Regions from separate parts of the Xanthobacter sp. SG618 genome, predicted to be linked through region 1. Evidence: predicted binding sites of a transcription regulator. Region 1 holds the regulator's gene; each other region holds the start of a gene.
The links. The regulator LexA, encoded in region 1, represses DNA repair genes until DNA is damaged. The targets are predictions, from matches to a motif close to TGTTCNNNNTGTGTTCNG.

Region 1 (9,986 bases):
CGGCGCCCCCGGCGCCTATCGCGACGTGGCGGTGCTGAACGCCGCCGCGGCCCTCGTGGTGGCCGGACGGGCGAAGGACCTCTCGGCCGGTGTCGGCATGGCGCAGACCAGCCTCGACACGGGCTCCGCCCGCGCGCGGCTCGAACGCCTCGTCACCCTCTCCGCCTCACTCGCCCCGGAGGCCGCGCAATGAGCGACATTCTTACTAAGATCGAGGCCTACAAGCGCGAGGAAATCGCCGCCGCCAAGAAGGCCCGGCCGCTGGCGGAGATCGAGGCCGCCGCCCGCTGCGCGCCCCGCGTGCGCCCCTTCGCCGGGGCCATCGAGCACAGCCTCTCGGAAGGCCGCACGGCGCTGATCGCCGAGATCAAGAAGGCGAGCCCCTCCAAGGGCCTGATCCGCGCGGACTTCGATCCGCCGTCGCTCGCCCGCGCCTATCAGCGCGGCGGCGCCACCTGCCTCTCGGTGCTCACGGACACACCCTCCTTCCAGGGCGCGCCTGATTATCTGAAGGCCGCCCGCACGGCGGTGAGCCTGCCCGTGCTGCGCAAGGATTTCATGTACGACACCTATCAGGTGGCGGAGGCCCGCGCCTGGGGGGCGGACTGCATCCTCATCATCATGGCCGGGGTGGACGACGCCCTCGCCCGCGACCTCGCGGATGCGGCGGCAGCGTACGGCATGGACGCCATCGTGGAAGTGCACGATGACGCCGAGCTGGACCGCGCGCTGACCCTGCCCTGCCGGCTCATTGGCATCAACAACCGCAATTTGCGCACCTTCGAGACCACGCTGGAGACCTCCGAGCGCCTCGCGCCCCGCGTGCCGAAGGACCGCATCGTCATCGGCGAGAGCGGCATCTTCACCCCGCAGGACGTGGCCCGGCTGGCCCAGGTGGGCATCGGCACCATCCTCGTGGGCGAGAGCCTGATGCGGCAGGAAGATGTCGCTTCCGCCACGTGCCAGCTCCTCGCCACATAGACTTGCCGTATACGTGAAGTTACGCCTTAATACGTGAGGCGGCCCGACAAGAGGCCGCAGCACCGGCTGCTGCATCGCCGGTGCCTCACGGGAGGAAAAGCTTCATGAGAACCACGCTCACCGCTGCGCTTGCCGCCGCCGGCCTTCTTGCCACCTCGACCCTGGTGACCCCCGCTTTCGCCGCCGACCCGACCGGCCTGTGGCTGACCCCCACCCGCAGCGGGCAGGTGGAAATCTCCAAGTGCGGCAATGGCCTGTGCGGCCGCCTCGTCTCCTCGGAAGGGCTGAAGGCCGATCCGGCGCTGAAGGACGTGAACAATTCCAACGCCGGCCTGCGTAGCCGGGCGCTGAAGGGTCTCACCATCCTCACCGGCTTCTCCGGCGGGCCGCAGGAATGGACCGGCGGCAGCATCTACAATGCCGAGGACGGCAAGACCTATTCCGGCACCATCACCATGGACGGTGACAACACGCTGAAGCTGCGCGGCTGCGTGGTGGTTCCGCTCTGCAAGACGCAGGTGTGGACCCGCCTGCGCTGAGCGCCATCGACGCCGGCAACACAGCCTTTCCGACGCCATGTCTCTGCCGCGGTGGACAGGCGCCGCCGCGGACGCCATCTTCCTGACCGCACATCGATTCCGGGAAGACCGCGACGGCCATGGCCAGCCTCACCCATCTCGACGAACAGGGCGCCGCCCGCATGGTGGACGTATCCGACAAGGACGCGACCACCCGCGAGGCGCTGGCCGAGGGCCGGGTGGCGATGGCGCAGGCGACGCTGGATCTCATCCTCTCCGGCAACGCCAAGAAGGGCGACGTGCTGGGGGTGGCGCGCATCGCCGGCATCATGGCCGCCAAGCGTACCCATGAGCTGATCCCCCTCTGCCATCCGCTGATGCTGACCAAGGTGGAGGTGGAGGTTTCCCCAGACCCCGCTCTGCCCGGCCTTCATGTCACCGCCCGCGCCAAGGTGACGGGCCAGACCGGCGTCGAGATGGAGGCGCTCACCGCCGTCTCCGTCGCCTGCCTCACCATCTACGACATGGCCAAGGCCGCGGACCGCGGCATGCGGATCGAGGGCATCCGGCTCCTGGAGAAATCCGGCGGCCGCAGCGGCCATTTCCGCGCCGACGCCGGCGCGGCCTGAGCCGGCCCGCCACCATGACCAGACCTGCGATCATGCAGAGTGAGGGAGCCGCGCCATGGCGCTCATGACCGTCGAAGAGGCCACCTCGCTCATCACCTCCGGCGTCACCGCGCTCGGTGTGGAGGAGGTGCCGGTGCAGGCGGCGGCCGGCCGCGTGCTGGCGCGCGATCTGGCGGCCCGCCGCACCCAGCCGCCCGCCGACATGTCGGCCATGGATGGCTACGCCGTGCGCGGCGCCGACATTGCCGAGACGCCGGCCCGCCTCGCCGTCATCGGCGAATCCGCCGCCGGCCGGCCCTATCCGGGCACGGTGGGCGCCGGGCAGGCCGTGCGCATCTTCACCGGCGCCGTTGTGCCTGAGGGCGCCGACACGGTGGTGATTCAGGAAAACGTCTCCCGCGAGGGCGACACCATCACCACCACGGCCCCGACCGCCGCGCTCCGCAACGTGCGCAAGCGCGGCTGCGATTTTTCCGAAAGCACGCCCGGCCTCCTGGCCGGCCGGCGCCTGACCGGCCGCGACATCATGCTGGCCGCCGCCATGGACCATGCGACGGTACCGGTCGCGCGCCGCCCGCGCGTCGCCCTGCTGCAGACCGGCGACGAGCTGGTGCTGCCGGGCCAGGGCACCGGCAATGACAGCGAGATCGTCGTCTCCAACGCCTTCGGCCTCGCGGAACTCGCCCGCCGCGCCGGTGCCGATGTGACCGACCTCGGCCTCATCAAGGACGACCTCGCCGCCATCCGCGCCGTGGTGGCGCGGGCGCTCTCCGGCGAGTTCGACCTCGTCGTCTCCTCCGGTGGCGCCTCCGTGGGCGATCATGACCTGATGGCCCCGGCGCTGAAGGCGGAGGGGGTCGATCTCTCGGTCCACAAGATCGCGCTCAGGCCCGGCAAGCCGCTGATGTTCGGCCATCGCGGCGATGTGCGGGTGCTGGGGCTGCCGGGCAATCCTGTCTCCTCCCACGTCTGCGGGATGATCTACCTCGTCCCCCTGATCCGCGCGCTTCAGGGTGATTCCCGCCCCGGCCCCGTGCCCGTGCCGGCGCGCCTCGCGGCGGATCTGCCGCCCAATGACGTGCGGCGGGACTTCATGCGCGCCACACTCGAACGCCGGCCGGATGGCTCGATCCACGCCATCCCCTGCGCCTCGCAGGACAGCGCCATGCTGAGCATTCTCTCCGCCGCCGATTGCCTGCTGGTGCGGCCTCCCTTCGCCCCGGCGGGCCGCGTCGGAGACCCCTGCGAGATTATTCCCTTCGAGGATTGAGCGCTTAACGGAGCCTTCACCACTTGCGGAACACAAAAGGAACAGATAAAGACTGTTCATGATTTGTTTCGCGGCGCACCGGGCTGGATGCGCCTTGAATCGGGACCGGCAGAGCGCCTGTTCCGTGGCGGTGCGTGCAAGGAACGGGGCCAGGGAATGCTCACTCGGAAGCAATATGACCTTCTGCGCTTCATCCATGAGCGGCTCAAGGAAACCGGCGTTCCCCCGTCCTTCGACGAGATGAAAGAGGCGCTGGACCTGCGCTCCAAGTCCGGCATCCACCGTCTCATCACCGCTCTGGAAGAGCGCGGCTTCATCCGCCGCCTGCCCAATCGCGCCCGTGCGCTGGAAGTGGTTCGCCTGCCCGACAGCGTGGCACCCGGCCTCGCCTCCGCCCGGTCCGCAGGGCGCGGCTTCTCGCCCTCGGTCATCGAGGGCAGCCTCGGCAAGGTCCGCCCCGTGGCGGAGGACGACGAGGCGGGCCAGGTGGTCTCGGTGCCGGTCATGGGCCGCATCGCCGCCGGCACGCCCATCTCCGCCATCCAGAGCCGCAGCCACACGCTGAACATCCCGCCCGAGATGCTGGGCTCCGGCGAGCACTTCGCCCTTGAAGTGCGCGGCGACAGCATGATCGAGGCCGGCATCCTCGACGGCGATACGGTGCTGATCCGCAAATGCGATTCCGCAGACACCGGCGACATCATCGTGGCGCTGGTGGATGACGAGGAAGCGACCCTCAAGCGCCTGCGCAAGAAGGGCGCCTCCATAGCGCTCGAGGCCGCCAACCCGGCCTATGAAACCCGCATTTTCGGTCCTGACCGCGTGCGCATCCAGGGCCGCCTCATCGGCCTCATGCGCCGGTACTGATCCTTAGATTTCTCCTGCGGGAGATCCGGAACGGGGTGAGGGGCGCGGTGGTCCACGCTCAACGGGCGCCTGCGCTTTTTTGAAGGCGTTGCCCCTCACCCCGACGTTTGCCGGCGCCGCCGGTTTGGGATGGTCACGGGGCCGTGGCATCGGTCTGCGGGTCGCCCGCATCGACCACGCCCCGCTCCGGCGCGAGGTCCGGCGGCAGCGGTGCCATCCATGGCCGGGAGACCGAGGGGCTGCGGCTTCGCTCGGCCACGAGGGCTCCATCGCGCAGGGTGAAGGCGAGCGTCCCCGTCCGCGCGAGTTTTTCCGGCGTCAGCACCTCGGCGGGGCAGGCACGGGGCGGGGCATCGCGGGTGACGACCATGCGGGCGTTGAGGCAATCCGCCTCCAATCCCTCCGCGCGCCGGGACACGGCGATGGTGCCGCCGCCGGGCAGCGGCGCCGTGCAGCCGAGCGGGTCGCAGGTGAAGGCGGCGGCGAGGTCCTTCGCCCCGGCCGTGCGGCGGTCGCCCTCCCGCGTCAGCCATTGCTCCACCACCAGCTTCTGGCCGGAGGCGCCGAGCACGGAGAGCCGGCCGTCCGGCATGCGCACCGCCACAGTCTGCGCATCGGGTGCGATGAGGAGGTCCGGTTTCAGCGGCGCTCCGGCCACCAATGCGGCGAGGCCGAGGGGCACCAGCGCCACCAGGGTGAGCACGCCGCGCAGCAGGCAGAGGGCGAGTAGCGCGAGGGAGAGCCACAGCAACGTTCCGGCGCCGATGAAGGCGGCGCGGATGTCGGCGCCCGGCAGCGTGCCCACCCAGTCGGACACCGCCGTCATGATCTCGATGCCCCGCCCCATCACCGGCCAGGCGAGATGATCCCAGCCGAACGGCATCAGCAGCACGCCCGCGAGCCCCGCCGGCATCACCAGGAAGGAGACCGCCGGCATGGCGGCGAGGTTGGCGAGCAGCCCGTAGGGTGCCACCCGCTGGAAATGGAAGATGCCGTAAGGCGCCGTCGCGAGGCCCGCCACCAGCGAGGTGAGCGCCGTGCCCGCCACCAGCACTGCCACCCATGAGACCACCGCCCCGGCGATTCCATCCGGCCGCGGGATCGCCCGCAGGGGTTGGAGCCGCTCATAGGCGGCGACGAGGGCGAGGGTGGCGGCGAACGACATCTGCGTGCCCGGATCCAGCGCCGCCTCCGGCGTCAGCGACAGCACCACCACGGCCGCCACGCCCACCGACCGTAGCGACAAGGACGGCCGCCCCACCAGCACGCCGGCCAGCACCAGCCCCGTCATCACGAAGGAGCGCTGGGCGGGCACGTCATTGCCCGACAGCACCAGATAGAAGGCGCTGCCGGCGAGAGCGATGAGCGCCGCGCTGGACTTGATCGGCCACGACAAAGCAAGCCCCGGCACCAGTGCCAGCAGCCCGCGCGCCAGCGCGAACAGGGTGCCGGCCACCAGCGCCATGTGCAGGCCGGAGATGGAGAGGATGTGCGAGAGGCCGGAGACGCGCATGCTCTCCTCCACCGCATGGGGAATGCCCGAGCGGTCGCCCGCCACCAGCGCCACCGCCACCTCCGCCGGCACGCCGGAGAGCGAGGCGCGGATGCGGTCGGAGAGGCTCTGGCGCACCCCGTCCAGCGCCATGGCGAGGCGCACGGATAGAGGCGGGTCGCGCGGCGCCGCCGCCTTGGGCCGGCCGAGCCCGTAGCCGATGGTGCCGATGCCCTGGAACCAGGGCGCGCGGCCGAAATCATGAGCGCCCGGCATGGCGGGGCCGGAGGGCGGCAGCAATTGTGCCAGCTGGGTCACATGGCTGCCGACCGGCGGCGCCCATCCCTTGCGGAGCGAGAGCCGCACCAGCGCCGGCGCGTTGGCCAGCCCGCGCACGGCATCGCCATCCAGCCGCAGCAGGATGCGGTCGCCGGTGGTCCGCCGCTCCACGCGCTCAATGAAGCCGGAGAGGCGCACCGGGGTCTTGGGCGGCACCACCATCTCGTGGGCGATGAGCTCGGTCCGCATCCCGCCCGCCGCGAATCCGGCGGCCGTGGCGAGCAGCACCGCGGCGATGCCGAACATCACGGGCCGCGCCCTCGCCCCCAAGGCCGCCGCGGCGAATGCGGCCACCAGCACAAGGCTGGCGGCAAGCGACGGCTCGGTGGAGGCGCCGAAATAAAGCAGGATGCCGGCGGTGAAGGCGGCCGGCAGCCACAGGATCAGACGCCCGGAGGCCGCCTCGGCCGCCACGTCATGGGCGAGGCGGGCCTTCAGCGCGTCGGCGAGGCGCTGAAGACCGCGCGCGGAAAGCACCGGGAGCGCAACCGCTGCGCCCCGCCCCCCTGCCCGCGCCCTGCTCGAGGCCCGCTCGTCCATCCCCGCCCGCCGAGGGGCCGGTCCGGGCCACGCCCGCCCCGTGTTCCTTGTGCCCCGCCTCTATGCTACACGGGCGCCTCCCGCGCGCCATGTGGTTCGGTTTGCGTTCCGCAGGGCCTCCGCATGCGCGCGTCCTCACGTCCAAGCGGACCCAAGCCCGCCGAGCCCCGCCCGATGTCGCAGATCGTCACCCGCTTCGCCCCTTCGCCCACCGGCTTCCTGCATATCGGCGGGGCGCGCACGGCGCTGTTCAACTGGCTCTATGCCCGCCACACGGGCGGCAAGATGCTGCTGCGCATCGAGGATACGGACCGGCAGCGCTCCACCAAGGAGGCCATCGACGCCATCCTCGAAGGCCTCTCCTGGCTGGGCATCGATTGGGACGGCGATCCCATCTACCAGTTCGCCCGCGCCGAGCGGCATCAGGCCGCGGTGGCGGAGATGCTGGCCAAGGGCAACGCCTATCGCTGCTACGCCACGCCCCAGGAGCTGGACGAGATGCGCGAGCTGGCCCGCAAGGAGGGCCGCCCGCCGCGCTATGACGGCCGCTGGCGCGACCGCGACCCCTCCGAGGCGCCGGCCGACCGCGCGCCCGTCATACGCCTGCGCGCCCCGCAGGAGGGCGAGACGGTGATCGACGACATGGTGCAGGGCACCGTGACCTTCCCCAACAAGGATCTCGACGACCTCGTCCTGCTGCGCTCGGACGGCACGCCCACCTACATGCTGGCCGTGGTGGTGGACGACCACGACATGGGCGTCACCCACATCATCCGCGGCGACGACCACCTCACCAATGCCGCCCGCCAGACGCAGATCTACCGTGCGCTGGGCTGGGACGTGCCGCGCATGGCGCACATCCCGCTCATCCACGGGCCGGACGGGGCCAAGCTCTCCAAGCGCCACGGGGCGCTGGGCGTCGACGCCTATCGCGACATGGGCTATCTGCCGGCGGCGCTGCGCAACTATCTCGTGCGCCTCGGCTGGAGCCATGGCGACCAGGAGGTGTTCTCCACCGACGAGATGGTCGCGTTCTTCGACCTCGACAAGGTGGGCCGGTCGGCAGCGCGCTTCGATTTCGCGAAGCTCGAAAGCCTCAACGGCCACTACATGCGCGCCTCCAGCGATGCGGACCTGCTCGCCGCCATCGACGCGCTGGTGCCCTATCTGCCGGACGCCGCGCACCGCCTGCCGCGCATGACGGACACCCGCCGTGCCCAGCTCGCCGCCGCCATGCCGGGGCTGAAGGAGCGGGCGAAGACGCTGGTCGAGCTGCTCGACAATGCCGAGTTCATCTTCGTTGAGCGGCCCATCCCGCTGGACGAGAAGGCCAAGACCCTCCTGTCGGCCGAGGGCCGCGCCCATCTCGGCCGCCTCGTGCCGCTGCTCGAAGCCGTGGAGTGGACCGCCGCCGCCACCGAGGAGGTGGTGCGCCGCTATGCCGAGGCGCAAAGCGTGAAGCTCGGCGCCGTAGCCCAGCCGCTGCGCGCCGCGCTCACCGGCAAGTCCACCTCCCCGCCGGTGTTCGACGTGCTGATCGTGCTCGGCCGCGAGGAGAGCCTCGGCCGGCTCCGGGATCAGGCGATTTGAAGCCGGCTGCCGTCACCGTCGCGCTGGACCTGAAGGGGCTGAAATGCCCCCTGCCCGCTTTGCGCACCCGCAAGGCACTGGCCCAGGCGGCGGCGGGCACGCGGCTCGTCGTCACCTGCACGGACCCCATGGCGGTGATCGACATTCCCCACCTCGCGCACGAGACGGGCGCGGTGCTGGAGACGCAGGAGGTCGAGGCCGGCCTCCTCACCTTCGTGCTGGTAAAGGCGTAGCGTTGCTTCGCTCAAGCGCCGCGCGGGCTTATGGCTTAACGCTCAGGCGCCGCGCGGGAGCTTGCTTCGCTCAAACGCCGCGCGGGCTTATGGCTTAACGCTCAGGCGCCGCGCGGGAGCTTGCTACGCTCAAGCGCCGCGCGGGCTTTTTGGCCTCACGCCGTCAGAGGCAGCGCCCGCTCCACCAGCCGCACCCAGTAGGACGCGCCATAGGGAATGGCGGCGTCGGCAAAATCGTACTGCGGATGGTGCAGGCCGGCGGACGGGCCATTGCCGATGAAGATGTAGGCGCCGGGCTTTTCTTCCAGCATGTAGGCGAAATCCTCGGCCGCCATGAGGGGCGGCGCGGCGGCGTCCACCTCGGAGGCGCCGGCCACCTCGCTCGCCACCTCGGCGGCGAAGGCCACCTGATCGGCGTGGTTGCTGGTGACGGGATAGCCTTCCTTGAAGCTCACCGTGGCGGTGGCGCCATAGGCCGCGGCGACTCCTTCCGCCACCTGCCGGATGCGCTCGCGCAGCTGCGCGCGAACACCCTGATCCAGCGTGCGGGCGGTGCCGACGAGGGTGGCCGAGGGCGGCAGCACGTTGTCCGCCTCGCCCGCATGGAACATGGCGATGGAGACCACCGCCGCCTCCAGCGGATCCACATTGCGCGAGACGATCTGCTGCAGGGCCATGACGATGGCGGCGCCGGTGAGCACCACGTCCACGCCCTGGTTCGGCCGCGCGGCATGGGCGCCACGCCCGTCCACCACGATCTCGATATGGTCGGCCGAGGCCATGATGCCGCCCGGCCGCATGGCGAAGCGCCCCACCTCCAGCCCCGGCAGATTGTGCATGCCGTAGACCTCGCGGACGGGGAAGCGGGCGAACAGCCCGTCGTCGATCATCGCCTTGGCGCCGGCTCCGCCCTCTTCCGCCGGCTGGAAGATGAGCACGGCGGTGCCGGAGAAGGCGCGGGTCTCGGCGAGGTGGCGCGCGGCGCCGAGCAGCATGGCGGTGTGCCCGTCATGGCCGCAGGCGTGCATCGTGCCGGGCGTCTGCGAGGCATAGGCGGCGCCGGTTTTCTCCAGGATGGGCAGCGCGTCCATGTCCGCGCGCAGGCCGATGAGCGGGCCATCGCCCTTGCCGCGCACGATTCCCACCACGCCGGTGCGGCCGATGCCGGTGATGACCTCGTCGCAGCCGAAGGCGCGCAGCTTTTCCGCCACCGTGGCGCTGGTGCGGTCGAGGTCGTACATGAGCTCGGGATGGCGATGGAAATCCTGACGCCACGCCGCGATCTCGTCGGCGCGGGCAGCGATGTGGTTGTTGACCGGCATGGCAATTCCAGAAGCAATTGAGTGACCATGGTGCGGAACCCATCCTGCCCGGTCAATGCCCGCGCCCGCGCTGCCCCCTGCCGAAATGCCGGGACATCACACCCGCCCGGCCTTGACCCCGCCGCCTTCGCACCCTAACCAACGCGTCAAGTGAGCCCGTAGCTCAGCCGGTAGAGCACGTGACTTTTAATCATGGGGTCTCGGG
Region 2 (9,986 bases), on a different contig from region 1:
TAGATGTCGATGTAATCCACCCCGAGGCGCTTCAGCGTGTAGGCCAGCGCCGTCTTCACCGCCTGCGGGCGCCCGTCGAAGCCGATCCAGTTGCCGGCGGGATCGCGCAGCGCGCCGAACTTCACGCTCAGCACCACGTTCTCGCGCGGCCGGCCCTTCAGCGCCTCGGCGATGAGCAACTCGTTGTGGCCCATGCCGTAGAAATCGCCGGTGTCGAGCAGCGTCACGCCGGCATCGAGCGCGGCGTGGAGAGTGGCGATGCTCTCCGTGCGGTCGGCGGGGCCGTAGAGATCGGACATGCCCATGCAGCCGAGGCCGAGGGGGAAGACCTCGGGGCCGGTGGTGCCGAGGTGGCGGGGGGAGGGGGCGAGGGCGGTCATCTTCATGCTCCGTGGCCGGATGGCGTGTTTGATGGCCGGAGCATGCCTCGCAATCGGTTGTTCGATAATCCTGTGAGTTTGGCAAGCCCTGTGCAATATTTTGCACAATGACCGGTGCCAGCCTCTCCGATCTCGATGCCTTCATGGCGGTGGCGCGCGCCCGCGGCTTTCGCGGGGCGGCGGTGGCGCGCGGGGTGTCGCCCTCTGCCCTGAGCACGGCGGTGCGGCGGCTGGAGGCGCGCATGGGCGTGCGCCTGCTCAACCGCACCACCCGCAGCGTCACCCCCACCGAGGCGGGCGAACGGCTCATGGAGCGCCTCGCGCCGGTGCTGGCGGAAGTGGAAGGCGCGCTCGATGCGGTGAACGCCTTCCGCGACAGCCCCACCGGCACCTTGCGGCTCAGCGTGCCCAGCGCTGTGGCGCGGTTCATCCTGCCGCCCATCGCCACCGCCTTCCTCGCGCGCCATCCCGGCATCGTGCTGGAGGTGTCGGCGGACGATGCCTTCATCGACGTGGTGGCCGGCGGCTTCGATGCCGGCATCCGCTATGACGAGCGGCTGGAGCGGGACATGATCGCCGTGCCCATCGGCCCACGCGTGCAGCGCTTCGCCACCGCCGCCGCACCCGCCTATCTGGCGCGGCACGGCCGGCCGGAGCATCCCGACGATGTGCTGAGGCATGCCGCTGTCCGCCACCGCTTCGCCAGCGGTCACATGCCGGTGTGGGAATTCGAGAAGGACGGGGAGATCGTGAAGGTGCGACCGGAGGGGCCGATCATCGCCTCCAGCATCGACCTGGAGGTGGCCGCCGCCGAGGCGGGGCTAGGCCTCATCTACAGCTTCGAGGGGCTGCTGACGCCCTCCATCGCGGCCGGGCGGCTGGTGCGGGTGCTGGAGGACTGGGAGCAGGATTTTCCCGGCCCCCGCCTCTATTTCCCCAGCCGCCGGCTGATGCCGGCGCCGCTGCGGGCCTTCGTGGATTTCGTGAAGGCCGAGAGTGCGTGAACGCGCAGCCCGCCCCGGCGTGAGGCGGGCAGCACGGGTCAGATATTGATCTTCACCGAGGCGCCCTGCTTGGCGCAGCGGGCGGTGACGCCGTTGCGGTGGACCTGCGGCGCCTTGGACATGGATTGCGCCGACTGGCCCATGCACCATTTGGCGTGGCGCATGGGGTCGATCCATTCGTTGGCGCGCTTCCAGTCGCAGCCCTGGCTCGCCGCCAGATAGATGACGGAGACCGCCCAGTAGCCGTAATAAACGCAGGACTGCTCGTCATTGCCGAACGACTGCGCCCGCGCCGCCCCCGGCAGCAGCGTCGCCGCAGCGAGGCCCGCCGCCATGGCGAGCCGCACGCCGCGCCTCGCGCGTGTCACTTTCGTTTCATCCCCCATGATCTTCCCCCCTCAGGCGCCGCGACAGCGGCGTTAAGTCCCCCGATCACAGCCCGCGCCCCCGCGCCGGCTCAGATGTCCAGCATCTCCTCGCCGGCGAAGGCGGCGCGCTCGGAGATGAAGGCGAAGCGGGCTTCCGGCTTGTTGCCCATGAGCCGTTCCACGAGATCCACGGTGGCGGCGCGCTCGGCATCCTCCACGGAGACGCGCTGCAGGGTGCGCGTCTTCGGGTCCATGGTGGTTTCCTTGAGCTGCGCCGGCATCATCTCGCCGAGGCCCTTGAAGCGGCCCACATCCACCTTGCCCTTGGCCGAAAATTCCTTCTTCAGCAGCCGCTCGCGGTGGGCGTCGTCCCGCGCATAGAGGGTCTTGGCGCCCTGCGTGATGCGGTAGAGCGGCGGCACGGCGAGGAAGAGGTGGCCCTCCTCGATCAGCTTGGGCATCTGGCGGAAGAAATAGGTGACGAGGAGGGAGGCGATGTGCGCCCCGTCCACGTCGGCGTCGGTCATGATGATGACCTTCTCGTAGCGAAGGTCGGCCTCGCGATAGTGGGCGAGAGTGCCGCAGCCCAGCGCCTGGCCGAGATCGGCGAGCTGCTGGTTGGCGGCGAGCTTGTCGCGGGTGGCGTTGGCGACGTTGAGGATCTTGCCGCGCAGGGGCAGCACCGCCTGCGTCTTGCGGTCCCGCGCCTGCTTGGCCGAGCCGCCGGCCGAGTCGCCCTCGACGATGAAGATTTCCGAGCCGGCCGCCTCGGTGTTGGAGCAGTCGGCCAGCTTGCCGGGCAGGCGCAGCTTGCGCACGGCGGTCTTGCGGGAGACCTCCTTCTCCTGCTTGCGGCGCAGCCGCTCCTCGGCGCGGTCGATCACATGGTCGAGCAGGCGCGAGGCCTGCACCGGATTGGCGGCGAGCCAGTGGTCGAACGGGTCGCGCAGCGCCTGCTCGACGATGCGGGCGGCCTCGGCGGTGGCGAGGCGGTCCTTGGTCTGGCCCTGGAATTCCGGCTCGCGCACGAACACGGAGAGCATGGCGGCGCAGCCTGTGATGACGTCGTCGCCGGTGATGATGGCGCCGCGCTTGCCCTGGCCGGAGCGCTCCGCATGGTCCTTCAGGCCCTTGAGCAGCACGGTGCGCAGGCCGTTCTCATGGGTGCCGCCATCGGGCGTCGGGATGGTGTTGCAGTAGGACGAGATGCTGCCATCGGCATCCGCCACCCACGCCACCGCCCATTCCACCGAGCCGTGGCCGCCGGTCTTCTGGATGCGGCCGGCGAAGATGTCCGGATGGACCAGCGTGTTGCCTTCGAGGTCCGCCGCCAGATAGTCCTTGAGGCCGCCGGGGAAGCGGAAGACCGTCTTCTCCGGGATGTTCTCGCCGGCCTTCAGCAACTCGGGGTCGCACGACCAGCGGATTTCCACGCCGCCGAACAGATAGGCCTTGGAGCGGGCCATGCGGAACACGCGGGCCGGCTCGAAATGGGCGCCCTCGCCGAAGATTTCCGGATCGGGATGGAAGCGCACGCGGGTGCCGCGGCGGTTGGTGATGCGGCCGACTTCCTTGAGCGGACCCTGCGGCATGCCCTTGGAGAAGCTCTGGCGATAGAGGGTCTGGTTGCGCGCGACCTCCACCTCCAGGTCGTCGGAGAGGGCGTTCACCACCGAGACACCGACGCCGTGCAGGCCGCCGGAGGTCTCGTAGACCTTGCTGTCGAACTTACCGCCGGCATGCAGCGTGGTCATGATGACCTCGAGCGCCGACTTGCCGGGAAACTTCGGGTGCTCCTCCACCGGGATGCCGCGGCCATTGTCGGAGACGGTGAGGTAGCCGTCGGCGCCGAGTTGCACCTCGATGAAGGTGGCGTGGCCGGCCACGGCCTCGTCCATGGAATTGTCGACTACCTCGGCGAAGAGGTGATGCAGCGCCTTGGAATCAGTGCCGCCGATATACATGCCCGGCCGGCGCCGAACCGGCTCTAGCCCTTCCAGCACCTCGATATGGGCGGCGGTGTAGTCGCCGGCCATGGCGGGCACGACGGCAGCCTTGCCGCGCGCACTTTCCTTCGCAGGCGACTTGCTGGCACCGCGCGGGCGGGCGGCGAAGAGATCGTCGGAATTATCGCTGTCGGACATGGGACTCTGAGGTCGGAGGTTTGGGCGCCAGATAGCAGAACGGCAGGGCCGGCGCGAATCGGGACGGCGCCGCGGCCCCTGCTTTCCCCAGTGTGACAGAGCCGGCGGGCGAGGGGAACAGAATGGCAACAATTGAGCCATGCCCGGCCCGCGCTCGACGCCGCGCCTCTCCTCTGGCTTCATGCGCGCGTGAACATCGCCGTCCCGAATCGCCTCTTCCTCGACGTCGCCCGCTCCGCCACCGGCCGCACCTGGCGGGAACGGCTGGATGTGCGTGGCGGGCAGACGGCGCTGGCCATGGCCCAGCGCTTCGGCATCAGCGAGCTTCTGGCCCGCGTGCTCGCCGCCCGCAACGTCGGGCTGGACGAGGTGGAGCGTTATCTCGACCCCTCCATCCGCACCCTTCTGCCCGATCCCGACACGCTCACCGACATGCCCGCCGCCGTGGCTCGGCTCGCCCGCGCGGTCACCACCGGCGAGCAGGTGGCGGTGTTCGGCGACTATGACGTGGACGGCGCCTGCTCCACCGCCCTCATGGTGGGCGTGCTCCAGGCCGGCGGGCTCGACCCGTTCTTCCACATCCCGGATCGCATCTTCGAGGGCTACGGCCCCAACGTGCCGGCCATCGAGCAGCTCGCCGCGCGGGGCGTGACCCTGCTGGTGACGGTGGATTGCGGCACGACCTCCCTGGAACCGCTGGCGGCCGCGCGGCGGCTCGGCATGGACGTGGTGGTCATCGACCATCACCAGGCCGGCGAGACGTTGCCGCCCGCCACCGCCATCGTGAACCCGAACCGGGAGGACGACCTCTCCGGCCTCGGTCATGTCTGCGCGGCGGGGCTCGCCTTCGTCGTCGCGGTGGGCCTCGTGCGGGCGCTGCGCCAGAGCGGGCATTTCAATGCCGAACGCCCGGCGCCCGACCTGCTGGACGCCCTCGACATCGTGGCGCTGGCCACGGTGGCGGACGTGGTGCCGCTGATCGGCCTCAACCGCGCCTTCGTGGCCAAGGGGCTCATCGCCATGCGCCGCCGCACCCGCATCGGCCTCACGGCGCTGATGGACGCGGCGCGGCTCGACGGGCCGCCGCGGCCCTTCCATCTCGGCTTCCTCATCGGCCCGCGCATCAATGCCGGCGGGCGCATCGGCGAGGCGACGCTGGGCGCGCGCCTGCTGCTGACGCAGGACCCCGCCGAGGCGCGCGGCATCGCCGCCGAGCTGGACCGCCTCAACGCCGAGCGGCAGGAGGTGGAGCGCGCCATCCTCGCCGCCGCCGAGGCCGAAGCGCATGCGGCGCTCGGCATCTCGGAGGAGGGCGCGGTGGTGGTGGTGAGCGGCGAGGGGTGGCACCCCGGCGTCGTCGGCCTCGTCGCCGCGCGGCTGAAGGAGCGCTTCCAGCGCCCGGCATTTGCCATCGCCTTCAATGGCGAGACCGGCACCGGCTCCGGCCGCTCCATTCCCGGCGTGGACATCGGCCGCGCGGTGCGCGGGGCGGTGGAGAGCGGGCTATTGGTGAAGGGTGGCGGACACGCCATGGCGGCCGGCCTCACGGTGGAGCGCCGCCAGCTTGGCGCGCTGCGCGCGGAGCTGGAGCAGCGCCTCGCGCCGGATGTGGAACGCGCCCGCGCCGAGGGCACCCTTTCCATCGACGGCGCACTGACCGCCCGGGGGGCCACGGTGGACCTCGTGGAGACGGTCTCCCGCGCCGGCCCGTTCGGCGCCGGCAATCCCGAGCCGGTGTTCGCCTTCCCCGGCCACCGCATCAGCTATGTGGAGAGCTTCGGCGCCGGCCATGTGCGCGCCCGCATCACCTCGCCGGACGGCACGACGCTGAAGGCCACCGCCTTCCGCTGCGCCGAGGAGCCGCTGGGCCGGGCGCTGCTGGCCGCGCGCGGGCGCAATCTGCATGTGGCCGGATGCCTCGACATCGACACCTGGCAGGGCGAGACGCGGGTGGCGCTGCGCATCCGCGACGTGGCCGAGGCCGGATGAGGTTTGTGCCGTGAAGGTCCTGCTCGCCGTCCTCCTCTGCTTCAATGCCGGCTTCGTGGATGCGGCGGGCTTCGTCGCGCTCGGCGGACTGTTCGCGGCCCATGTGACCGGCAATTTCGTTACCATCGCCGCCTCGCTGGCCCATGGCGATACGCCCTCGCTGGCGAAGGTGGCGGCGCTGCCGGTGTTTGCCGTGGTGGTGCTGTGCGCGCGGGAACTGAGCCTGTTCCTCGCCCGGCGCGGGCGGGACGATTTCCGCGTGCTGATGGCGGCAAAGCTCGTGCTGCTCGCCCATGCGGCGCTGGTGGCGGTGCAGTCCGGCCCCTTCTACGACCACGACGCCCCCGCCGCGGTGATGATGGGCATGACGCTGGTGGCGGCCATGGCGTTGCAGAACGCGCTCCACCGCACCCACCTCACCGATTCACCGCCCTCCACCATGATGACGGGCACCTTCACGCAGCTGCTGGTGGACATCGCCAATCTCTGGCGGCCGCTGGAGGGCACCAACATCCCCGCCACCCGCGCCCGCCTCGGGCGCATGAGCGCGAACCTCGCCGCCTTCATCGGCGGCTGCCTCTCCGCCGCCTTGCTCTATCGCGCGGTGGGCATGTGGTGCCTGTTCGTGCCCACCTTCGTGGCGGTGGCGGAGATCTTCACGCTCGGGCCGGACCCGGCGCCGAAGAAGGACAAGGCCTGATCCCGCTGCGCCGGATTACCGCTCTTCCGACACCCGAAGCGCCGTCCGCCCGGTGATCTTGCGCTTGCGCGGCGCGGGCTTCCCATCGAGGGGCGCGGGTTCGGCGGGCGCCACCGCAGGGGCCTTGCGGGAAGAGGCCTTCTTCGCGGGCTTCGCGGCAGCAGCGGCCGGGGCGCGGCTGGCATCGGCGAGGCCGAGGAGCGCCTTCACCCGGTCGCCGGGCTGGGCGTGGGCCGGGGCGTGGGGATCGACGCGGGTCAGCAGCGTCTTGGTCTTGGGGGCGGGCACGCCGTCCAGCGCCTCGGCGAAGGCGGCGGGGCCGAGCAAAGCGCGGATGGCGCGCAAAGCTTCGAGGTCCGTGCCCTCCGCCACCAGTTGGGCGCGGACGATCTCGTTCACCGCCTTGCGCGCGAGATTGCCGCCGGCCGGGAACAGGCCGGCCTTGCCGCCGATGGCCGCGAGCAGAGCGAAGAAATCCGAAGTCTCAGCCATGGAGCCGCCTCCGCGTCTCGTTCACCAAGTCGCGCACCGAATCCACCGCGTTGTACCATTTCTGCTCGAAGGAGGGCGCGTAGGGAAAGTTTTCCGGGTCCATGGCCCGCTCGATGGCGGCGAGGTTGCGGACCTCCGTGTCGAACATCTCATAGACCGCATCGGCTTCGTCCGCCTCGTCCCGGAGGCTGATGAGGGTGTCGCGATGCTGGATCTTCTGCGCGTGCACCCGGCTCGCCAGCACCAGCGGCCGGCGCCGGGGCTGGGGCAGGGTGGAGCGCGTCACATGGGCGTTCTCCCACACCGAGGCGCGGAAGGCGTCGAAGCCGAGGGTGGAGAGATAGTCGGGAATGGTGGGCACGATCACCATGTCGGCGAGGCGGATGGCCACCTCGGTGAAGGCGGAGATGCCGGGCGCGCAGTCGAACAGCACCACGTCATAGTGCGCGCGCAGGTATGCGAGCGCCTCGTCCAGCACCTTCAGCGACTGGCCCTCCAGCGAGCGCAGGCCGTAATTCTTCTCCGCCAGCCGCAGCACGATCTCGCGCTCCAGCAGGCGCAGGCGGGGGCTCGCCACCACCATGTCGATGGCCAGTTCCTCGCCCGCCTTCATCACATGGCAGATGCTCGGCGTGATGTACTGGGCGATGGAGGTGCGGTCGCCATAGAGCAACCGGTCGGCGAGGAAGGACGTCACGGACTGGCGGCGGTCGAGGATCGCCCGCAGTTCGTCGTCATGGGCGAAGCAGTAGGAGGCGTTGGCCTGCGCGTCGAGATCGACCACCGCCACCCGCGCGCCCTGCTCCGCGAAGCCTTCCGCCAGCATGACCACGGTTGTGGTCTTGCCCACCCCGCCCTTCATGTTGGCGACGGCGATCACCTGCCCCCCGGCAGCGGCCCCCCCGGGATCAGCCCCCCCGACTTCGGCCATGTCCGCACCCACCCCTCGCAGCCCATGTTGCGCCGCAACCTAAAGGCGATGCTGCATCTGCTCAATAGAGGCCGGTGAGATAATAGAAGCCGATCACGAAGAAGGCCGCGGTGGTCTTGATGATGGTGACGGCGAAGATGTCGCCGTAGGACTGACGGTGCGTCAGCCCGGTCACGGTGAGCAGGGTGATGACCGCGCCGTTGTGCGGCAGCGTGTCCATGCCGCCGGCGGCCATGGAGGCGACGCGGTGCATCACCTCCAGCGGAATGCCGTAGGCCTGCGCCTCGGCGATGAATTGCTGCGCCATGGCCCCGAGCGCGATGGAGAGGCCGCCCGAGGCCGAGCCGGTGATGCCGGCCAAGGTCGTCACCGTGATCGCCTCGTTGATGAGGGGATTGGGGATGGAGGTGAGCGCCGCCTTGATGACGAGAAAGCCCGGCAGCGCCGCGATGACCGCGCCGAAGCCGTATTCCGTCGCGGTGTTGAGCCCGGCGAGGAGCGCGCCCCCCACCGCTTCCTTCGAGCCGCCGGCGAAATGGCCGGCGATGGCCCGGTAGCCGAACGCCACCACCGTGAGGATGCCCAGGAGCAGTGCCGCCTCCACCGCCCAGATGCCGGCCCAGACGTGGGTCTCAACGCTCACCGCCGGTCCGCCCTCCACCAGCGTCGCGCTGGCGTGTGGCCCGAACCAGCCGGGGATGTGCCAGGCGAAGAACAGGTTGGCGAGGCCCACCACAACCAGCGGCAGTATGGCGAGCAGCGGCGGCACGGGCGGGACGCTGTCGTCGGGCAGGCTCTCGTTGAGGTGGCCGGTGCCGTAGCCTTCGCCGGCGCGGTGGGCCTGCATCCGGCGGAATTCCAGATAGGAGATGCCCGTCACGAAGATGAAGATGGAGCCGACGATGCCGAGGATGGGCGCCGCATAGGCGGTGGTGCCGAAGAAGGCGGTGGGGATGATGTTCTGCAGCTGCGGCGTGCCGGGCAGCGTATCCGCCGTGAAGGAGAAGGCGCCGAGCGCGATCACCGCCGGCAGCAGGCGCTTGGGAATGCCCACCTGCCGGAACATCTCCGCGCCGAAGGGATAGAGCGCGAACACCACCACGAACAGCGAGACGCCGCCATAGGTGAGCACCGCGCCCACCAGCACGATGGAGACGATGGCCCGCCTCGGCCCCAGCAGGTTCACCACCGCCGAGACGATGGAGCGCGAGAAGCCGGCCAGCTCGATGAGCTTGCCGAAGATGGCGCCCAGCAGGAACACCGGGAAGTAGAGCTTGATGAAGCCCACCATCTTTTCCATGAACAGGCCGGAAAAGATCACCGGCACCGCGGCCGGATCGGTCAGCAGCACCGCGCCGATGGCGGCGACGGGCGCGAACAGGATGACGCTGAAGCCGCGATAGGCCACGAGCATCAGGAAGAAGAGCGCGGCGAGGCAGACGACGAAGCTCATGGCTGTCAATCCGGCGCAGGTAGGGGAGTCCTCAAGCGGGACAGTAATGCGCCCTACGGCCGAGCACCAGCTTAGGAATTCATAAGAATTGTTGCAGTGCAATGGCTTGAGGCCGCGCCGGCATCCGCCGGGTCGGCCTCATTCCCTGCCACCCCCTGTAGCGCCGCGACCCGGGCGTGACCGGACGCGACGCTACACCCGCTCAATAGAGGCCGGTGAGGTAATAGAAGCCGATCACGAAGAACACCGCGGCGGTCTTCACCAGCGTTATGGCGAAGATGTCGCCATAGGCCTGCCGGTGGCTCAGGCCGGTCACGGCGAGTAGGGTGATGACGGCACCGTTGTGGGGCAGCGTGTCCATGCCGCCGGAGGCCATGGAAGCGACGCGGTGCAGCACCTCCATGGGGATGCCGGCGGCATTGGCCTGGGCGATGAACTGCTCCGACATGGCCGCGAGCGCGATGGACAGGCCGCCCGAGGCCGAGCCGGTGATGCCCGCCAGCGTGGTCACGGTGATGGCCTCGT
Region 3 (9,986 bases), on a different contig from region 1:
TGATGAGGTGACGCGCCGGCAGCATGATCGGCTTGCCGCTCATGTTGCCGTTGAGCTTGGCGAAGGCGATGATCGAGCCGGTGAAGGTGATCGCACCGATGGCCACGCCCAGCGACATCTCCACGAGGCTCGCCCCGTGCAGGTGGCCGGGATCGCCGATGCCGAAGGCGCGCGGCGCATAGAGCGCGGCCGCAGCCACCAGCACGGCGGCAAGGCCGACGAGCGAGTGGAAGGCGGCGACCAGCTGCGGCATTGCCGTCATGGCGATGCGCTTGGCCACCACCGCACCGACGCCACCGCCGATGCCGATGCCGGCGAGCACCAGCACCCAGCCGATCCCGTCGGACGGCGGGGAGAGGGCGAGCGTGGTGAGGATGGCGATGCCCATGCCCACCATGCCGAACAGGTTGCCCTGCCGCGAGGTGGTGGGATGGGAGAGGCCCCGAAGGGCCAGCACGAAGAGGATGCCTGCAACCAGATAGAGCAGGGCGGCGAGGTTCGCGGTCATGTGCCTCGCCTCACTTCTTCTTGGAGTACATGGCGAGCATTCGGCTGGTCACCATGAACCCGCCGAAGATGTTCACCGAGGCGAAGATGAGCGCGACGAAACCGAAGATGCGCGCGCCCCAGGCGTGGCTGGAATCGCCCACCGTGGTCACGCCGACGGCGAGCAGCGCGCCCACCACGATCACCGACGAGATGGCGTTGGTCACGCTCATCAGCGGGGTGTGCAGCGCCGGGGTCACCGACCACACCACGTAGTAGCCCACGAACACCGCGAGCACGAAGATAGAGAGGCGGAACACGAAGGGGTCGATCGCCCCGCCGGTCGCCGCGTGGGCGGCCGCGCCGAGGGCGGAGGCCGCCTGGTCGGCATAGAGCTGGGCGGCTTCCGCTGCCTGCCGCGCGATCTCGGCGGAGGTGCGGGCTTGAACTGCGGCGTCCGCCGCGGACTGGGCTGTGGCGGGATTCATCAGGCCGCTCCCTCGCTGGTCGCTGCGGGATTCTTGGGTGCGAAGTTCGGATGCACGACGGCACCGTCACGGGTGAGGAGCGTGGCCTTCACCAGCTCGTCGTCCCACTTGACGGCCAGCGCCTTCGACGCCTTGTCCACCATCGTCTCGAAGAAGTTGAACAGGTTCTTGGCGTAGAGCGGCGAGGCCGAGGCGGCGATGCGGCCCGGCACGTTGAGGTGGCCGACGATCTTCACGCCGTTCACCTCGACCACCTGCCCCGCCACCGCGCCGGCGACGTTGCCGCCGCGCTCGACCGCGAGGTCGATCAGCACGGAGCCCGGCTTCATGGAGGCCACCATCTCCGCCGTCACGAGGCGCGGCGCAGGCCGGCCCGGGATGAGGGCGGTGGTGATGACGATGTCCTGCTTCTTGATGTGCTCGGCGACGAGCGCGGCCTGCTTGGCCTGGTACTCCGCCGACATGGGCTTGGCGTAGCCGGCCGCGGTCTCGGCCTGCTTGAACTCCTCGTCCTCCACCGCGACGAACTTGGCGCCCAGCGAGGCGACCTGTTCCTTGGCGGCGGGACGGACGTCGGTGGCGGTCACGATGGCGCCGAGGCGGCGGGCGGTCGCGATGGCCTGCAGGCCCGCGACGCCGGCGCCCATGACGAAGACGCGCGCGGCGGGAACGGTGCCGGCGGCGGTCATCATCTGCGGCAGGGCGCGGTTGAACTCGGCGGCCGCGTCGATCACCGCGCGATAGCCGGCGAGGTTCGCCTGCGAGGAGAGCACGTCCATCACCTGCGCACGGGTGATGCGGGGCATCAGCTCCATGGCGAAGGAGGCGATCCCGGCATTGGCCATGGCGGCGAGCGCCGCGTCATTGCCGTAGGGATCCATGATGGCGAGGACGAGCGCGCCGGGCTTGTACGACGAAAGTTCGGCTTCCGTCGGCCGGCGAACCTTCAGTACGACTTCCGCGCCGTTCAGCGCATCCCACGCCGACGGGGCGATGGTGGCACCTGCCGCCACGAAGTCTGAATCGAGAATGCCGGACTTCACGCCCGCGCCGCTCTCCACGGCCACGGATGCGCCAAGTGCGACCAGACGCTTCACCGTATCCGGGGTCGCGCCAACCCTCGGCTCGCCGAGATCGATCTCGGCGGGAACAGCGATTTTCATTTCTTGAAGTCTCCGGTGCTCCGGCCGCTCAGCCGTTCAGAGGAGGAAAATCCACATCAGGACGAGGATGGCAGCAACGCCGATGGTGCCCCACTTGGCGAGGGCAGTGAACATGGCGTAGGTGCGCTCGTGCTCGGGATAATCGTTTCCGTCTGCCGTGGCGTATTCGATCGTGGCGTGTTCAGCCATCTTATCCCCCTGCTCCTAAGCGTCTTCTGAGGCCTTTACCGGAGATGGGAATGTCTGGCAACTGCCTTCTGGTGTACAGTATGCCAGATTGAACGGTGTGAACCGCCGGCTATCCGCGGCGCCCCGGATGTTCTTGTTATGTTCCGTCTTCGATGCTAGCTTTTTGAGCATGAGCCCCGCATCCGATTCCCACGGCCCGCGCGCAGCCGCCCCGCCCGTTCCGGGGGGACCAATTGCCGCGCCGATCACTCCCGCCCTGAAGGCCAGCTCTAGGACGGTATCGCCCAAATCCGCGCCCGCCAAGGCTGCTCCCGCCAAGGCGGCACAGCCCAAGGCAGTGCAGCCAAAGGCGGCCCCCAAGGCTGCTTCAGGCGACGCCCGCATCGCTTCGCCGCCGGTGAAGACCCGGAGCGAGCGGATCATGGGCCGGCTCGCCGAGGAGCGCCGGGCGCCACCCCCTGCCCTGCCGCCGGCGCTGGACGCTGAGGCCGGGACCGGCGTCGAGGCGGAACGCCGGCGCGGCCGTGGCGCGGTCTCCAACGCCGCCGGGCGCTTCGAGCCTGCCGCCCGCGTGCTGTTCGACGACGGCTGGCAGACGCTGGAAGACCTGCCGCCCTTCCGCACCGAGGTGACGGAGGAGCGGGCGCGCACCATCATCACCCGCAACCAGTCACCCGACATCGCCTTCGACCGCTCCATCAACGCCTATCGAGGCTGCGAGCACGGCTGCATCTATTGCTTTGCCCGGCCCACCCACGCCTATCAGGGGCTCTCCGCCGGACTCGACTTCGAGACCAAGCTGTTCGTGAAGCCGGACGCGCCGGAGCTTCTGGCGCGGGAGCTGTCGCACCCCTCCTACAAGCCGCGCGTCATCGCCATGGGGACCAATACCGATCCCTACCAGCCCATCGAGCGGCGCTACGAGCTGACCCGGCGCATCCTCGAGGTGCTGGCGGACTTCGGCCACCCGGTGGGCATCGTCACCAAGTCGGCTTTGGTGGTGCGCGACATCGACATCCTCGGGCCGATGGCGGAAAAGGGCCTCGCCAAGGTCGCCATCTCCATGACGACGCTCGATCCGCACCTGTCCCGCACCATGGAGCCGCGCGCCGCCAGCCCGCATGTGCGCCTCGGCACCATACGCCGCCTCGCCGAAGCCGGCATTCCCACGGCGGTCCTCACCGCGCCGCTGATCCCGGCGCTGAACGACATGGAGATCGAGCGCATCCTCGATGCCGCCAAGGCCGCAGGGGCATCCGAGGCCGGCTATGTGATGCTGCGCCTGCCGCTGGAGATCGCCGACCTGTTCCGCGAATGGCTCGTGGCCAATTTCCCTGACAAGGCCCGCCATGTCCTCAACCTCATCCGCCAGATGCATGGGGGCAAGGATTACGACTCCACCTTCGGCCGCAGGGGGCGGGGTGAGGGGCCCTATGCCTGGACGGTGGGCCGCAGGTTCGAGATCGCCGCCCGGCGCCTCGGCCTCGCCGGCCGCGGGCTGAAGCTGACCACCGAGCATTTCCGTCACCCCAAGCAGGCGGGCGAGCAGCTCGACCTGTTCGCTTGAGGAACCCCACATGAGCGCACCCGATCTCAGGCTCCACCTCGTCACGCTCGGCGTGTCCGACCTGCCGCGCGCGGCCGCCTTCTATCGGGCGCTGGGTCTCGTCGAGAGCAAGGCGGGAGAAGGCGAAGCCGGCAACGTCGCCTTCTTCCATGCGGGCAATGTGGTGGTGAGCCTTTTTCCACGGGCGCGCCTCGCCGAGGATGCGACGCTGGCCGATACCCCGCCGCAGCCCTTCGCCGGCATCACGCTCGCCTGCAATGTGGGATCGCCGGAAGAGGCCGCGGCCCTGATCGCGCGGGCGGAAGCGGCGGGCGGGCGCGTGGTGAAGCCGGCGCAGAAGGTGTTCTGGGGCGGAACGAGCGGCTATTTCGCCGACCCCGACGGGCATCTGTGGGAGGTCGCCCACAATCCCTTCTTCCCGTTCGATACAGAGGGCCGGCTGGTGCTGCCGGGCGCGTGAGATCAGGGCGCGGTGCGGCGGTCGCTGCCATAGGCGCGCAGGAACACACGGACGGCGCCGCGCACCGATTTCTCCACCACCGCCGGGTCCGGCGCATCCGGCGCGCCGACGAGCACCGGAATGGTCACGCCATCCTTGCAGAGGGTGAGGAACTGGCTGGCCGCCTGGTCTACGTCCTCGATGTCGAGCAGCCCCTGCTCCACCTTGGCCTTCAGGAACACCGACAGGCGGGAAATGCCCTCGCACGGGCCCGCCTCGAAGAAGCGGCGACCCACGTCCGGGAACTTGCCGGAAATGGAGATGACGGTTCTGAGCAAGGCAATACTGCTCGGCCGCAGGATGGCGGTGATGAAAGACCGGCCGATCTTGGTCAGCGCCGCCTCGAGATCCGCTTCGTCCGGGTCCACCACGAACATGCGCTCGGCAGTTTCACCGCACTCGCTGGAGACGAGTTCCGCGAACAGGTCTTCCTTGTTCTCGAAATAGACGTAGAGCGTGCCCTTGGAGACCCCGGCCGCGCGGGCGATGTCTCCCATGCTGGCGGCGTCGAAGCCGCGGTCGAAGAACACCTGACGCGCCCCGGCGAGAATCTGGCTGCGCTTCTCCGGGTCCTGGCCTGCGCCGGAACCGGTTTCGTGCGCATCGCCGAGGCCACAATCCTCGCGGCCCGCCGCGTGCCGCGGCTTGAGTGCGATCTCGCCTTCCCTGTCCGTCATCCTGCGGGTCTCTTCCTCTTGTCCTCGTTCTCTGCGATCGCGCCGGCTCTGCGCAAGCACGTTAACGACTTTCCGGCGCCTTCAGCCGCGGCCATGGCAACGATGACACACGCCGCCCACCGCGATGGCCCCCTTCCCTTGGGGAGGGGTCGCACACAATTTTCTGACCGAACCGTTCAGTTCGTTCTTGCATGACCGAAAGCGGTGCGCTATGTCAATATTCATCGAACCAAACCGTTCGGTCATCGCTCGGAACCGCAACCCGTGCGCTGAACGAACCGAGGGAGGAGAGCAACGCCCCCGCTCTCCTCCCTTCCTATCCCGCCGATCGGTTCGGTCATGACCCGGTGCCGCAACCCTGGTCCTGACTGATGCGAGAGGGAGGAGAGCAACGCCCCCGCTCTCCTCCCTCTGTTTCCATCGGCCCCCTCCCCCCGAATGTCCCACTGGTCTGCCCTTCCGCCCGAGCCGAAGCGGCCAACCCGCGACATTCCGCCACATCCCCTTTGGTGAGCGGGCTAAAGCCCCTATTTCCTCGCTCACCGGTCCGGGCCCCTCTGGCGCAGGTCTTCTGCGTGATGTCGGATCAGGCGTGATATCCGCGCTCCATCCAGAGGCCCCATGGTTCCCCCCGCTTCGTCGAGACCTGTTTCAGCATGACCGCACAAGGCCCCCAGAGCCGGCGGCGTGCGCTGTTCATGGTCAATCCGCGCGCCCGCGGCGGCTCGCTGCCGCTCGAAGCGGTGCGCGCCGTGCTCGAGACGGAATTCGACCTCCTCGAAACGCCGCTGCCCTCCCCCGGCGAACTATCGGACCTGCTTCGCGCCCGCGCGGATGAGGTGGATCTCGTCATCCTCGGCGGCGGCGACGGCACGCTCAATGCAGCGGCCTCCGGCCTCTACGACACGCAGCTTCCCCTCGGTGTCCTGCCGCTCGGCACGGCCAACGACTTCGCCCGCACCCTCGCCATTCCCACCGATCCTCTGGCGGCGGCGCGGGTCATCCTCGCCCACCCGCCCCGCTTCATCGACCTCGGCGATGTGAACGGCCATCCGTTCCTCAATGTCGCGAGCATCGGCTTTTCCGCCGATCTTGCCCGCGCCCTCACACGCGAGGCCAAGCGCTATTTCGGCGTTGTCGGCTATGGCATCGTCGCCGCGCGCCTGCTGATCCAGTCACGGCTTTTCACCGCCTATATCGAGCACGACGGCACGGCCGAGGCGGTCCGCACCTTGCAGGTCTCGGTGGGCAACGGGCGCCACTATGGCGGCGGCATGACGGTGGAGGCGAGCGCCACGGCCGATGACGGCCAGCTCGACTTCTACAGCCTGGAGGTGGACCATTGGTGGCGCCTTCTGGCCCTCCTGCCCTCGCTCCGCGCCGGCACGCAGGGCCAGTGGGACGACGTACGCGCCTTCCGCACCAAAAAGGTGGTGGTGCGCACCAGCCGGCCGCGCCCCGTCAATACGGACGGCGAGCTCGTCACCTACACCCCGGCGCATTTCAGCATTCGGCCCGCCGCCATCCGTGTGCATGCGCCGCCGCAGACCGTGACCCGATCCGGCAGCGGTGAGCAGAATTCCTCGCAACCCCTCGCTGAAGGCACCCCCTAAATGGACTACCTCCTCCAACTCGCAGCCGATCCCGCCGCGTGGGTCGCCCTGGTGACGCTGGTGGCCATGGAAGTCGTGCTCGGCATCGACAACCTGATCTTCATCTCCATCCTCACCAACAAGCTGCCGGAACAGTATCGCAGCAAGGCGCGGCGCATCGGCATCAGCCTCGCGCTCATCATGCGCCTCGCTTTGCTCGGCACCATCGCCATCATCGTGCGGCTGACGGCGCCCATCTTCGAGGTGTTCGGCCACGCCTTCTCCTGGCGCGACCTGATCCTCATCGCCGGCGGCCTGTTCCTGGTGTGGAAGGCGACCACCGAGATCCATCACACTGTGGACCCGCGCACCCATGCGGAGGACGTGAAGGACAGCAAGGTCACCATCGGCTTCACCGCCGCCATCGTGCAGATCCTGCTGCTCGACATCGTGTTCTCCATCGACAGCATCATCACCGCCGTGGGCATGACCGAGCACATCCCGATCATGGTGATCGCCGTGATCGCCGCCGTGACCTGCATGCTGCTCGCCGCGGACCCGCTGGCCCGCTTCATCGAGGCGAACCCCACTGTGGTGATGCTGGCGCTGGGCTTCCTCATCATGATCGGCATGACGCTGATCGCGGAAGGTTTCGGCGCCCACGTGCCCAAGGGCTACGTCTACGCCGCCATGGGCTTCTCCACGGCCATCGAGGGCCTCAACATGATGGTCCGCCGCCGCCGTGCGGCTGGCGCGGGGCATTGAGCTGACGGGCGGTCTCGCCGCCGCATTCCAACGCGCCGCGGGCATCGCTATGCTCGTGGCGCGGGCGGATCGGCCCGCGACTCAAAGGGGCATCGCCGGCAGTCCGCCGCCCCGCAGCCTGTGGCCGAGGTCGAGAATGGCTCATTTTTCCGCGTCCCGTTTCGCCGTCGCGCTGGTGCCGGCGCTGGTGCTGATGGCGTTCGCCGCCCCGGCGCGCGCGCAGGCCTGCCTGGAGCAGATCGTTCCGGTTCAGGCGGCGCTCAAGGAGCGCCTGCCGCATCCCAAGAAGCCGCCGGAGCAGGACCAGTCCATCGCGGCGCAGACCGACCGCCAGGCCACGCCGGGCTCGCTCGCCGCGGCGGGCCTGACCCAGCCGGACTCCGGCGCCCTCGGCGCCCTCAATCAGGCCATCAACCTGCAGGCGGCGGGCGACGAGGCCGGCTGCCTCAAGGCGCTCGCCGAGGCCAAGCGGCTGGGCGGCCTGAACTGAGGCCGGACCGGCTCAGAGCCGATCGCGCAGGGCGTAATAGCTGAGGCCCGCCATCATCAGCGGGGTGCGCAGCAGCGTGCCGCCGGGGAAAGGCGGCACCGGCAGACGTCCGAGCAAATCGAAGCGCGAGAGCTGGCCCTGCACCGCCTCGGCGAGGATCTTGCCGAACAGCGGCGCCAGCGCCACCCCCTGCCCGCTATAGCCGGCCGAGACGAGGACGTGCGGCGACAGCCGGCGCACGAATGGCATGCGTGTCATGGTGATGGCCAGCACACCGCCCCAGGCATAGTCGATGCGGGCTTCGCCGAGCTGCGGAAAAATGCGCAGCATGAAGGGCCGCACGAAATCCGCCACGTCCGGCCTCAGCCCGCGGCGATAGCTCTCGCCGCCGCCGAACAGCAGCCGGCCATCGGCGGAGAGGCGGAAATAGTTGATGACGAACCGGCTGTCCGCCACCGCCGCGCCGTTAGCGATGATCTCCTGCGCCTGATCACCCAGGGGCTCCGTGGCGGCGATATAGTTGCAGATGGGCATGACATGGGCGTCGACCCGCCGGTCGAGCCCGTCCATCAGTCCGTTGCCGCATTCGAGCAGGAAGTCGGCGACCACGCTGCCGCCGCCGTCGGTGGTGACGGTCACGCCGGCCTCGTCCGTGACCTTGACCGCACGCGTCCCCTCGTGGATCTCGACCCCCGCCGCGACGGCTGCGGAGCCGAGGCCGAGGGCGAAGTTGAGCGGGTGCAGGTGGCCAGCGCCCTTGTCGAGAAGGCCGCCATAATAGGCGGAGGTACCGACCAGCACCCGGATCTCGTCGCGGGTGAGCGGCTGGAGGGCATCGTAGCCGTAGTCCACCGCGAGCGTGCGGGCGTAATCGTAGCTGTCCGGGACGTAGCGCGCCTTGTGGTCGGCGAGGATGAGACCCTCGCGCAGGTCGCACGGAATGTCGTAGCGGGCGATGAGGCTGCGCACCAGCGCCTTGCCCTCCTCCGCGAGGTTCCAGAGCTTGTGGGCGTCCTCGCGCCCCACCGCCTTTTCCAGGAAATCCTGGCCGCGGCGCTGGCCGCTGTGAAGCTGGCCGCCGTTGCGCCCCGAGGCGCCCGAGCCCACCCGCGCGGCCTCCAGCACCACCACCTTGAACCCCGCCTCGGCAAGATGCAGCGCGGCGGACAGGCCCGTATAGCCGGCACCGATGACGCACACGTCAGCCCGCACCGCGCCCTTCAGGGGCGAAAAGGCGGGGAATGCGGTTGCCGTGGCCGTGTACCAGGAGCGGGCGTGGCCGGCCGGATTGAGCGGCGCGGCGACCCGGTGCATGGCATGTTCCTTCTTCTTCTCGTTGGGCACCGGCGGCCTCACACGTTGAGCAGAAGGTACTCCCGCTCCCAGGGCGAGATCACCCTCATGAAGGTTTCGAACTCGGCCTGCTTCACCGCGGCGTAGGCGGAGACGAACCGCTCGCCCAGGACCTCGGCAAGCGGCTCACTGTCCTGAAACGCCGCAACCGCCTCGAGGAGCCCGCGCGGCAGGTCGAAATCGAGATTCTTCGCGTCGCCGTCGATCGGATCGGTCGCACGCAGATTTTCGGTCAGGCCGAGATAGCCGCAGGCGAGGGACGCAGCGATGGCGAGATAGGGATTGGCGTCCGAGGACGGCACCCGGTTCTCCAGCCGCCGCGCTTCCGGGGTGGAAGGCGGCACGCGCAGGCCGGCGGTGCGGTTGTCGTAGCCCCATTGCAGGTTGATGGGCGCCATGGAGTCGCGCGTCAGCCGGCGATACGAGTTCACATAGGGCGCCATGATGCACATGACCGACGGCAGATATTTCTGGTGGCCGGCGATGAAGGAGAAGAACTCCGGCGTCGGGTCGCCATCCTCGTCGGAGAACAGGTTGCGCCCGGTGGCGGTGTTGATGACCGACTGGTGGATGTGCATGGCGCTGCCCGGCTCGTTGGCGATCGGCTTGGCCATGAAGGTCGCATAGATCTTGTGGGCGAGCGCCGCCTCGCGGATCGTGCGCTTGAACAGGAACACCTGGTCCGCCAGCACCAGCGGATCGCCGTGGCGCAGGTTG

Region 2: the regulator LexA is predicted to act here: its motif matches at 4,010-4,027, upstream of parE (DNA topoisomerase IV subunit B).
Region 3: the regulator LexA is predicted to act here: its motif matches at 2,455-2,472, upstream of FHT36_RS18585 (PA0069 family radical SAM protein).

Annotation. Positions count from the first base shown of each region.
Region 1 is NZ_JABBHL010000001.1:129,451-139,436, reverse strand. Features, by position in the region: gene trpD (anthranilate phosphoribosyltransferase) at 1-193, shown strand, start outside; gene trpC (indole-3-glycerol phosphate synthase TrpC) at 190-981, shown strand; gene FHT36_RS00680 (DUF2147 domain-containing protein) at 1,086-1,520, shown strand; gene moaC (cyclic pyranopterin monophosphate synthase MoaC) at 1,640-2,128, shown strand; gene glp (gephyrin-like molybdotransferase Glp) at 2,184-3,398, shown strand; gene lexA (transcriptional repressor LexA) at 3,555-4,265, shown strand; gene FHT36_RS24260 (ComEC/Rec2 family competence protein) at 4,399-6,573, opposite strand; gene gltX (glutamate--tRNA ligase) at 6,811-8,226, shown strand; gene FHT36_RS00650 (sulfurtransferase TusA family protein) at 8,223-8,459, shown strand; gene FHT36_RS00645 (M20 aminoacylase family protein) at 8,615-9,781, opposite strand; tRNA gene FHT36_RS00640 (tRNA-Lys) at 9,934-9,986, shown strand, end outside.
Region 2 is NZ_JABBHL010000008.1:246,161-256,146, reverse strand. Features, by position in the region: gene FHT36_RS20570 (aldo/keto reductase) at 1-380, opposite strand, end outside; gene FHT36_RS20565 (LysR family transcriptional regulator) at 488-1,384, shown strand; gene FHT36_RS20560 (hypothetical protein) at 1,423-1,752, opposite strand; gene parE (DNA topoisomerase IV subunit B) at 1,842-3,896, opposite strand; gene recJ (single-stranded-DNA-specific exonuclease RecJ) at 4,086-5,885, shown strand; gene FHT36_RS20545 (YoaK family protein) at 5,896-6,585, shown strand; gene FHT36_RS20540 (hypothetical protein) at 6,601-7,077, opposite strand; gene FHT36_RS20535 (ParA family protein) at 7,070-8,008, opposite strand; gene FHT36_RS20530 (GntP family permease) at 8,070-9,461, opposite strand; gene FHT36_RS20525 (GntP family permease) at 9,664-9,986, opposite strand, start outside.
Region 3 is NZ_JABBHL010000007.1:130,726-140,711, forward strand. Features, by position in the region: gene FHT36_RS18565 (NAD(P)(+) transhydrogenase (Re/Si-specific) subunit beta) at 1-508, opposite strand, end outside; gene FHT36_RS18570 (proton-translocating transhydrogenase family protein) at 519-974, opposite strand; gene FHT36_RS18575 (Re/Si-specific NAD(P)(+) transhydrogenase subunit alpha) at 974-2,137, opposite strand; gene FHT36_RS18580 (aa3-type cytochrome c oxidase subunit IV) at 2,174-2,326, opposite strand; gene FHT36_RS18585 (PA0069 family radical SAM protein) at 2,748-3,893, shown strand; gene FHT36_RS18590 (VOC family protein) at 3,904-4,353, shown strand; gene FHT36_RS18595 (TetR/AcrR family transcriptional regulator) at 4,356-5,069, opposite strand; gene FHT36_RS18600 (lipid kinase) at 5,726-6,682, shown strand; gene FHT36_RS18605 (TerC family protein) at 6,683-7,426, shown strand; gene FHT36_RS18610 (hypothetical protein) at 7,563-7,916, shown strand; gene FHT36_RS18615 (FAD-binding oxidoreductase) at 7,929-9,230, opposite strand; gene FHT36_RS18620 (glutamine synthetase family protein) at 9,269-9,986, opposite strand, start outside.